2 regions of the Pseudaeromonas paramecii genome follow, and region 1 is predicted to be linked to the other one. Evidence: predicted binding sites of a transcription regulator. Region 1 holds the regulator's gene; the other holds the start of a gene.
The links. The regulator sigma-54, encoded in region 1, starts transcription at its own class of promoters, with help from an activator protein. The targets are predictions, from matches to a motif close to TGGCACNGTTTTNGCTT.
Positions count from the first base shown of each region.

Region 2: flgA (flagellar basal body P-ring formation chaperone FlgA) is a predicted target of sigma-54. The motif match lies at 2,079-2,095, and genes of this name have one in related genera.

Region 1 covers NZ_BAABFC010000012.1:7,472-11,678, forward strand. The annotation lists gene rapZ (RNase adapter RapZ) at 1-372, opposite strand, end outside; gene ptsN (PTS IIA-like nitrogen regulatory protein PtsN) at 380-826, opposite strand; gene hpf (ribosome hibernation promoting factor) at 829-1,116, opposite strand; gene ABD847_RS08615 (RNA polymerase factor sigma-54) at 1,152-2,600, opposite strand; gene lptB (LPS export ABC transporter ATP-binding protein) at 2,646-3,371, opposite strand; gene lptA (lipopolysaccharide transport periplasmic protein LptA) at 3,375-3,899, opposite strand; gene lptC (LPS export ABC transporter periplasmic protein LptC) at 3,874-4,207, opposite strand, start outside.
Region 2 covers NZ_BAABFC010000009.1:176,654-180,860, forward strand. The annotation lists gene flgB (flagellar basal body rod protein FlgB) at 1-208, opposite strand, end outside; gene ABD847_RS06255 (CheR family methyltransferase) at 265-1,089, opposite strand; gene ABD847_RS06260 (chemotaxis protein CheV) at 1,112-2,023, opposite strand; gene flgA (flagellar basal body P-ring formation chaperone FlgA) at 2,194-2,910, shown strand; gene flgM (flagellar biosynthesis anti-sigma factor FlgM) at 2,997-3,332, shown strand; gene ABD847_RS06275 (flagella synthesis protein FlgN) at 3,329-3,748, shown strand; gene ABD847_RS06280 (LPP20 family lipoprotein) at 3,792-4,207, opposite strand, start outside.

The DNA of each region.
Region 1 (4,207 bases):
CAGGGCTGTCTCATGCTGGATGGCCTGCTCCAGGGTCAGTTGCTTGCGGGACAGGGGGTGCAGCCGCCGGGTCTCGCTGTAGCGGCGGATGAGAATGGGGTTGTCGGCATCGATGAAGAAGCTGGTGAATTCCAGATCCGAGGCCTGACGCAGCAGCCCCAGGATACGTTCCAGATCCTCGCTCTGCTCCGGCAGGTTGCGCACGTCTATGCTGACCGCCATCTCCTCGAACTTGCCACGCAGCTCGGCCACCAGTTGTGGCAGCAGGGAGACCGGCAGGTTGTCGACACAGTAGTAACCCAGATCCTCCAGTACCCGCAGGGCTATGGTCTTGCCGGAGCCGGACCGGCCGCTGACGACGATGAGTTTCATGGGCTCCTCAGGGGGCGGTGATCAGTTGGTAGAGCATTTCATCATTGTCCGCCAGGCGCAATTGGCGACAGAGGTTTTTGTCACTGAGTTTTTTGGCAATCAGCCCCAGGGTTTGCAGGTGCTGCTTGCACTGGCTCTCGGGTACCAGCAGGGCAAACAGTATGTCGACGGGTTGGTTGTCGATGGCATCGAAGGGGATGGGCTGCTCCAGGGTCAGCAGCACACCGGTCACCGGCAGCTCGTCCGGGATACGGCCGTGGGGGATGGCGATGGCGCCACCAATGCCGGTACTGCCCAGCTTCTCCCGGGCCAGCAGGCATTCGAACAGCTCCTGGCTGTCGATGCCCAGCTGTGCGGCGGCAAGTTCACTGATGATTTCGATGGCGCGTTTTTTACTGGAGCAGGGAACTGCACTCTTGGTGCAGTTCCCGCTGAGCAGGTCGGAGAGTTGCATGGTTATTTGCTGGAGATCTTTTCTTTGTGTTTGATGAGTTGCCGGTCCAGCTTATCGATCAGGGCATCGATGGCGGCGTACATGTCCGCATCCTGGGCATTGGCAAAGATTTCGCCGCCGTTGACGTTCAACTTGGCTTCGGCGATTTGATTGAGCTTCTCCACGTTCAGGATCACCTGGACGTTATTGATCTGTTCGAAGTGACGCTCCAGCTTGGCAAACTTGGTGGTGACAAAATCGCGCAGGGGATCGGTGAGTTCGATGTGATGACCTGAGAGATTAATTTGCATAACGTCGTCCTTAAGTAGGGCCCCGTAAGTGTGACTTACAGTAGGCGTTTGCGCTGACTAGACGGGGGAATCGACAAGGACTCGCGGTACTTGGCGATGGTCCGTCTGGCTACCATGATACCTTGCTCGGTGAGCAAATCCGCGATCTTGCTATCGCTTAAGGGTTTTGCCGGGTTTTCGGCCGCCACCAGCTTCTTGATCAGGGCACGGATGGCGGTGGAAGAGCACTCCCCCCCACTCTCAGTATTGACGTGGCTGGAGAAAAAGTACTTCAGCTCGAAGATACCCCGCGGGGTATGCATGAATTTTTGCGTGGTCACCCGGGAGATGGTGGACTCGTGCATCTCGACGGCTTCGGCCACGTCGTTGAGCACCATGGGCTTCATGGCCTCTTCACCGTATTCGAAGAAGTCCTGCTGCTGCTTGACGATGCAGTTGGCCACCTTGAGCAGGGTCTCGTTGCGGCTCTCCAGGCTCTTGATGAACCACTTGGCCTCCTGCAGGTGCGAGCGAATGAACTGGGTATCGCTGCTGTTGCGGGCGTGACGGGCCATGGAGGCATAGGTTTCGTTGATGCGGATCTTGGGCATGGCATCGGGATTAAGCTCCACCACCCACTTGCCCTGCTTCTTGCTCACCGCCACATCCGGGATCACATACTGGGAGTCGGTTTGCATCACCCGATTGCCGGGTCTGGGCTCCAGCTGCTGAATGAGATCCAGCACCTCCTTGAGCTCGGACTCCTTGAGCTGCATCTTGCGGGCCAGGGTGCGATAGTCCCGGTTGCCCAGCAGATCCATGTGTTCGGCCAGCACCTGCTTGGCCTCGGCCAACCAGGGGATGCCGGGCGCGTATTGGCCCAGCTGGATCTGCAGGCACTCCTGCACCGAGCGGGCGGCCACGCCGATGGGGTCGAAGTGCTGCACCCGCTTGAGCACGGCGGTCACCTCGTCCAGCTCAACCTGGATATCCTCATCGCTCACCGCCTGAACGATATCGTCCAGATCAATGGTGAGGTAACCCGAGTCGTCGATGGCGTCTATGATGGCCAGGGCGATGGCCTGATCCACCTCGCTAAAGGGGGTGAGCTGCATCTGCCACAACAGGTAATCCTGCAGCGTCTCTGTGGTTTCGCCCTGATAGAGGAAGTCTTCATCGCCACTGATGGGGCTGCTGGACTGGCCGGAACCGGCAGCGGTGTAGACCTCGTCCCAGGAGGTATCCATGGGCAGATCATCCGGCAGCTTGTCCTGTTCCATGGCTTCGCTGGTATCCAGCTGGCTGCTGTCCTGTGCTTCCTCGCTGGGTTGCTCTGACTCGTGGGTATCGCTCTCCTCCTGCTCCAGCAGCGGATTGGCATCCAGCGCCTGTTGGATTTCCTGCTGCAGCTCCAGTGTGGAGAGCTGCAACAGACGAATCGCCTGCTGTAGTTGTGGCGTCATGGCCAGAGACTGACCCAGTCGCAACTGTAAGGATGGCTTCATCTATTTCCGTATGTCCTTGTTAATGCAATGCCGGTGACGAGAAGATCAAATGCTGAAGGCGTCACCCAGGTAAACCCGCTTCACCTGTTCATTGGCCAAAATCTCGCTGGGTGTCCCTTCCGCGATCAGATGTCCATGGCTGACGATATAGGCTTTCTCGCAGACATCAAGTGTTTCCCGCACGTTGTGGTCTGTGATGAGTACGCCCAATCCCCGATCCCGCAGGTGTTCTATGATGCGTTTGATATCGTTCACCGAGATGGGATCCACCCCGGCGAAGGGCTCATCCAGCAGGATGAAGCGGGGCTCGGCGGCCAGGGCCCGGGCGATCTCCACCCGACGGCGCTCGCCACCGGACAGGCTCTGGCCCAGATTCTGGCGGATATGGGTGATGTGAAACTCCTCCAGCAGGGACTCCATCTTCTGCCGCCGTTCCTCCTGGGTCAGTTCAGGGCGGATCTGCAGCACTCCCAGCAGGTTCTCTTCCACCGTCAGGCGACGAAAAATCGAGGCCTCCTGGGGCAGGTAACCGATGCCGTTACGGGCCCGCAGGTGCATGGGCATGGAGCTGATGTCCAGCTCGTCGATGCAGACCTGGCCGCCGTCCTGCTGTACCAGGCCGACGATCATGTAGAAGGAGGTGGTCTTGCCGGCGCCGTTGGGGCCCAGCAGACCCACCACCTGGCCGGCGGCCACCTGGAGGGAGACGTCGCTCACCACCTGGCGACCCTTGTAGCTCTTTTTCAGATTGGCGGCATGTAACAGGGCCATGGCTTAGGGTTTCTCCTGGGCCGGTTGATCGAAGCTGCCCATCTCGTCGGGCAGGAAGATGGTCTTGACCCGGGAGCCTCCGCTGCTTTCGGCCACCATCTGCTGTTTCTGGATGTCATAGCGGATCTGGTCACCGCTGATCTCGTTGTCCGACTGCTTGATGCGGGCGTTGCCAGTGAGCAGTACCATGCGCTCCTTGAGCTTGTAACTCAGGCGATTGGCCTGGGCATCCACCGGCTTGCCGTTATCCAGCACCTGGTGGAAGCGGGCCGGGCGGCCGGTGGCTATCATCTCATCGGCACCCTTGTCACCGTGGCGGATCACCTCCACCTTGTCGGCATGGATTTCGATGGTGCCCTGACGGATCACCACATCATCCAAAAAGGTCAGCCTGTTGTCGTTGAGCTCGGCCACCTGGCGCACCGAGTCCACGTAGACCTTCTGCTTGTAGTCGCTTTGCTTGGCCATCACGGGTTGCAGGCACAGGGCCAGCAGGCACCACTTAAGGCTGGTTGAAGTAGATACCATGACTCTTGTCCAGAATTTCATAAATGCGTTGATCCAGTTGCCCCAGTAAGCCCACACCTTCCAGGTGGAAGCGGGGACCTTCCATGGTCACGGGATGATGGTTACGAACCTCGTTACGGAGCAGATCCATCTCCAGATAGGGAGTCTCGAGCCAGTCCAGGGTGTCATTGGCGGTCAGGGCCAGGATGCGGACCTGATCCCGTAAGATGGCGTTGTCGTTGAGATTGAGGATGCCCTGCTTGGCGCTGATGCGCCACTGGGCTTGGCCCTGCTCATCGTGAGCAATGATAACGGGGTTGAACAGCTCC
Region 2 (4,207 bases), on a different contig from region 1:
GGTGCTGGTTATTGGTACGCATCAATTCTGTGGTTCCACTTTGCAAACCCTGGGCCTGACTCAAGGCACTGGAAAAGTCCAGATCCTGGGCCTTGTAGCCGGGGGTATCGGCATTGGCAATGTTGCCAGCCAGAACCTCGGCCCGCTGAGAACGCACCCCTATGGTGTACTGGTGGATCCCGAATGCTTTGTCGAATGAAATGGTCATGGCGCACCTCCTGCTAGAAATTAAGCAAAAGGTGTGCCACTGGCTAGGGAGGGAGGTTATTTGAGCTTGTAGACAATCCCCGGATTACACCGGATCATCTCAAAGCGGTCGGTTAAGCCAGTCAGAGACTCAGAGGCCCCCAACATCAGATAGCCACCTGGATTCAGGCTGCCAGCGAACTGGTTGAGTATCTTGGACTTGATCTCAGGAGAGAAGTAGATCAACACATTACGACAAAAAATGATGTCAAACTTGCCCAACAAGCTATAGCTATCCAGCAAGTTGAAGGGACGAAAAGACACCAATTTTTTGACTCTGTCACTCACCCGCATCTTGTTGCCGTCGCACGCTTCGAAAAATTGACGCTTACGTTCTACGGACAAACCCCGAGCCAATGCCAGATTATCGTAGATGCCTTCCTTACATTGGTTCAGCATAGAGGCAGAAATATCCGTCCCCACAATCTGCACTCCACCCGGCAGGGTGCCAGGGCGCTTCATCTGCTGCTCCAATGCCGTGATGGCGATGGAATAGGGCTCCTGGCCCGAAGAGCTGGCGGCAGACCAGATCCGCAAGGTTTTGCCACTCTTACCCAGCTCAGGAAAGATACGATCCGTCAGCAACTGAAACGGATAGGTATCCCGAAACCATAAGGTTTCGTTGGTGGTCATGGCATCCACCACCGCCATTTTGAGATCCCGTTCACGGGGATCCATGGCTCGCTTGATCAGATCGGCCAATGTATCGGCACCGTATTGACCAACAAGAGGAGCGAGTCGACTCTTCACCAGATACTGCTTATTGGCGCCCAGCACTATGCCACTCTGGGCCTCCAAAAAGGCACTGAACTGTTTATAAAGCTCGTCGGACAGTGTCTTCATTAATCTTCTTCAACTCGTTGTTTTACAGGGCGTCTTGAACGGCCTTGGCCAGTTCGTCCGGATGGAACTTAGCGATGAAGTTGTTTGCTCCCACCTTCTGTACCATCGCCTGGTTGAACACGCCACTCAAGGAGGTATGCAATATGACGTGCAGATCCTTGAGCCCAGGATGATTACGGATCTCCGCCGTCAGGGTATAGCCATCCATTTCCGGCATTTCAATATCCGAGATAACCAAGCCAATCTGTTCAGTGATCGGGCCCTTTTCCAACATGTCCAGCAACATAGTCAGCGCATCTTTCCCATCCTTGGCCAACAGGCATTTGACACCGATGGCATTGAGCGCACGCTCAACCTGTTTGCGGGCCACGGAGGAATCGTCTGCGACCAGCACCATGCGACCACGGGTATGATGCGCCTCGCTTGAGGCAACCACATCATCACTGACATGGGTATTGACCGGCGAAATCTCATCCAGGATCTTTTCAACATCCAGGATCTCCACCAGCTCGCCATCCACCTCGGTGACGGCTGTCATATAGTTGAAACGCCCTGCCCCCTTGGGTGGAGGCAGGATAGCTTCCCAATTCATATTAATGATGCGCTCTACCGAACTCACCAGAAAACCCTGCACAGAGCGGTTGTATTCGGCAATGATGATGAAGCACTTGGAGAGATCCTGGATGGGCTTACCGCCAGTGGCCAGGCTCAAGTCGATGACGGAGATGGTCTGCCCGCGAATATGGGCCACACCGCGAACAAACGGATGCAGCTTGGGCATGACGGTTAACGCCGGACACTGCAGTACTTCGCGCACCTTGAACACATTGATGCCAAAACGTTGACGCCCCACCAACTTGAACAACAGCAACTCCAACCGATTCTGGCCAACCAGCTGAGTCAGTTGGTTTACGGAATCCAAGATACTCGCCATAATTTACTCCATTTTTGGCTCAAGGCTGCAGCCGTCTGACGGAACCCGTGCGCACGGGCATGTCTTTTGCATACCCTTTATGTCACAAGACCTGAGTAGGTCATCATATGAGCTGAGGCCTGGATATTGCTTCGCATCCACCTCAGATTGCAGGATCAGTATAAGTCTATATGAGCCTATTGTGCTTTATCGGCAAGAAGATGGAAACGATTAGTGGGCGTTACTTGATAGCGCTCTCATTGCTATCCACCCTTCCCTGCCAGGCTGCCGACGGTCAGCTGGTGCGGCAATTTGCCGAACAGTTTGTGCTGGATCAGATGACGGTGGATCCCACCAGCCGAGTTGAAGTCAGCGCCGGCCCGATTGACGATCGCCTCGGTCTCCATGCCTGTGACGGCCATCTGACCGCCCGCCTATCCGGCAGCGCAGAAGTACGACGCACCAATAGCGTTTATCTTAGATGCGAAGCCGAGCCCAAATGGGATATCTACTTACCGGTGCGTGTTAGGGTCTTGCGGCCTTTCGTGTCTGTCACCGAGGCAGCCCCGCGGGGCACAGTGCTGAGCGAAGGCTTAATGAGCATAGAGTTTATGGATGAGATATTACTGCGCGGCGATACCTTTACCGAGACGGCTCCGCTGGTAGGTAGCAGACTAAAGCGGGATCTGCGTCCTGGCCAGCCTGTGCGGCAGAACCAGATTTGTGTAGTATGCCGTGGTGATCAGGTGGAAATTCAGGCCCTCACCGGTGGCATGCAAATCAAGACTCAGGGAACCGCCCTGCAAGATGGTAGTTTCGGTGAGGCGATTCGCGTGGAAAACAGCCGCTCGAAGCGGGTGATCCAGGCCGTGGTAGAAAGCACTGGCAAGGTGAATGTGAATCTGTAACAGGGCGCAAAAAATTTTCTAAAGTTCGTATGCTCGGTGCCGATAAACAGGCATGACGCGAGATTGGCGACCAACAGGTAACTATCATGGCCATACACAACATCAATAACATGCTGGGTAACCAGTCCACCAAGGTGGCAAGTGGCAATACCAGCAGCCAAGCCGCCAGCAGTGCTGCCGACAATGCCGAGCAAGCACAGCAGGCCAAGGGCAGTGTACGCCAGGATGCTGTGGTGCTGACTGATCAGGCCCAGCAACTTGGTCGGGTTCAGCAGCGGCTGAGCAATGCCCCTACCACCAATCAAGCCAAGGTTGAGGCGCTCAAGTCTGCCATCGACAAAGGCGAATACAAGGTGGATAGTCAGCGGGTAGCCAAGAAGATGATGAGCATGGAATCCGATCTGGAAAAACTCTATCGATGAGCCCACTACTCGACCTGCTTCAACAGCAGGAAGATACGTTAAACCAGATGCTTGCGCTGCTTGAGGAGGAATTTGGCCTACTCAAGCAGCGCAAGGCTTTGGCGCTCCCGGAATTAACCGAAAAGAAACAACAACTCCTGGCCACCCTCGCCCAAAACGACCATGCCATCGCCGAAGCGTTACCGGATACCAATCTGCAACAGGAGTTTGCCGCCTTTCGTCAACGAATTCTGTCGCAGCTACAAGCCTGCCAGGAGCGTAACGAGGTCAACGGTAAGCTCATCGAACTGAATCTGCTCTCCAATCGCAAATTGGCCGCGGAGCTATGCCAGCTGCGGGACAAGAACAAACTCACTTACGACAACCGCGGCAACACCCAACCAGGCAAGAATGGTTCACTAAATATCAAGGCGTAAAAAAACCACTACAAGGTGGTTTTTTTATTTTGCCTGCCGTCCCTTATTGCGCCCCTTCCAAGCGGTACAGGTCATAGAGTACCTGAGTATCCAGCTCCAATTCGGTAGCATACATGTTGTCCAACGGATAGCTCTGCACTACCCGGGCACCCCGCACCATCCCCTCCACCGACGCCTGCAACTGATTGCTGGTCTGCACCGCATCACGCAATGTAGTGGCCCCTTGGATCTGCTGGCCATACACCTGCTCGGTTAATTCCCGATAGGCATCGAGTTTGGAGGCACGGATCGCCTGCAGCACCTTCTCCGACCGGCTTGGACCAGGCTGGATATCGATGACGGCATAACCGACCGCATGGAGCACCGGAAAGCGCGTCGGCGTCGCCTGTTGATAACGGACATAATGAGTGCTGGAGCAGGCCGACAACAGCAAGGCTGCCGACATCCAGAGCACAAGAC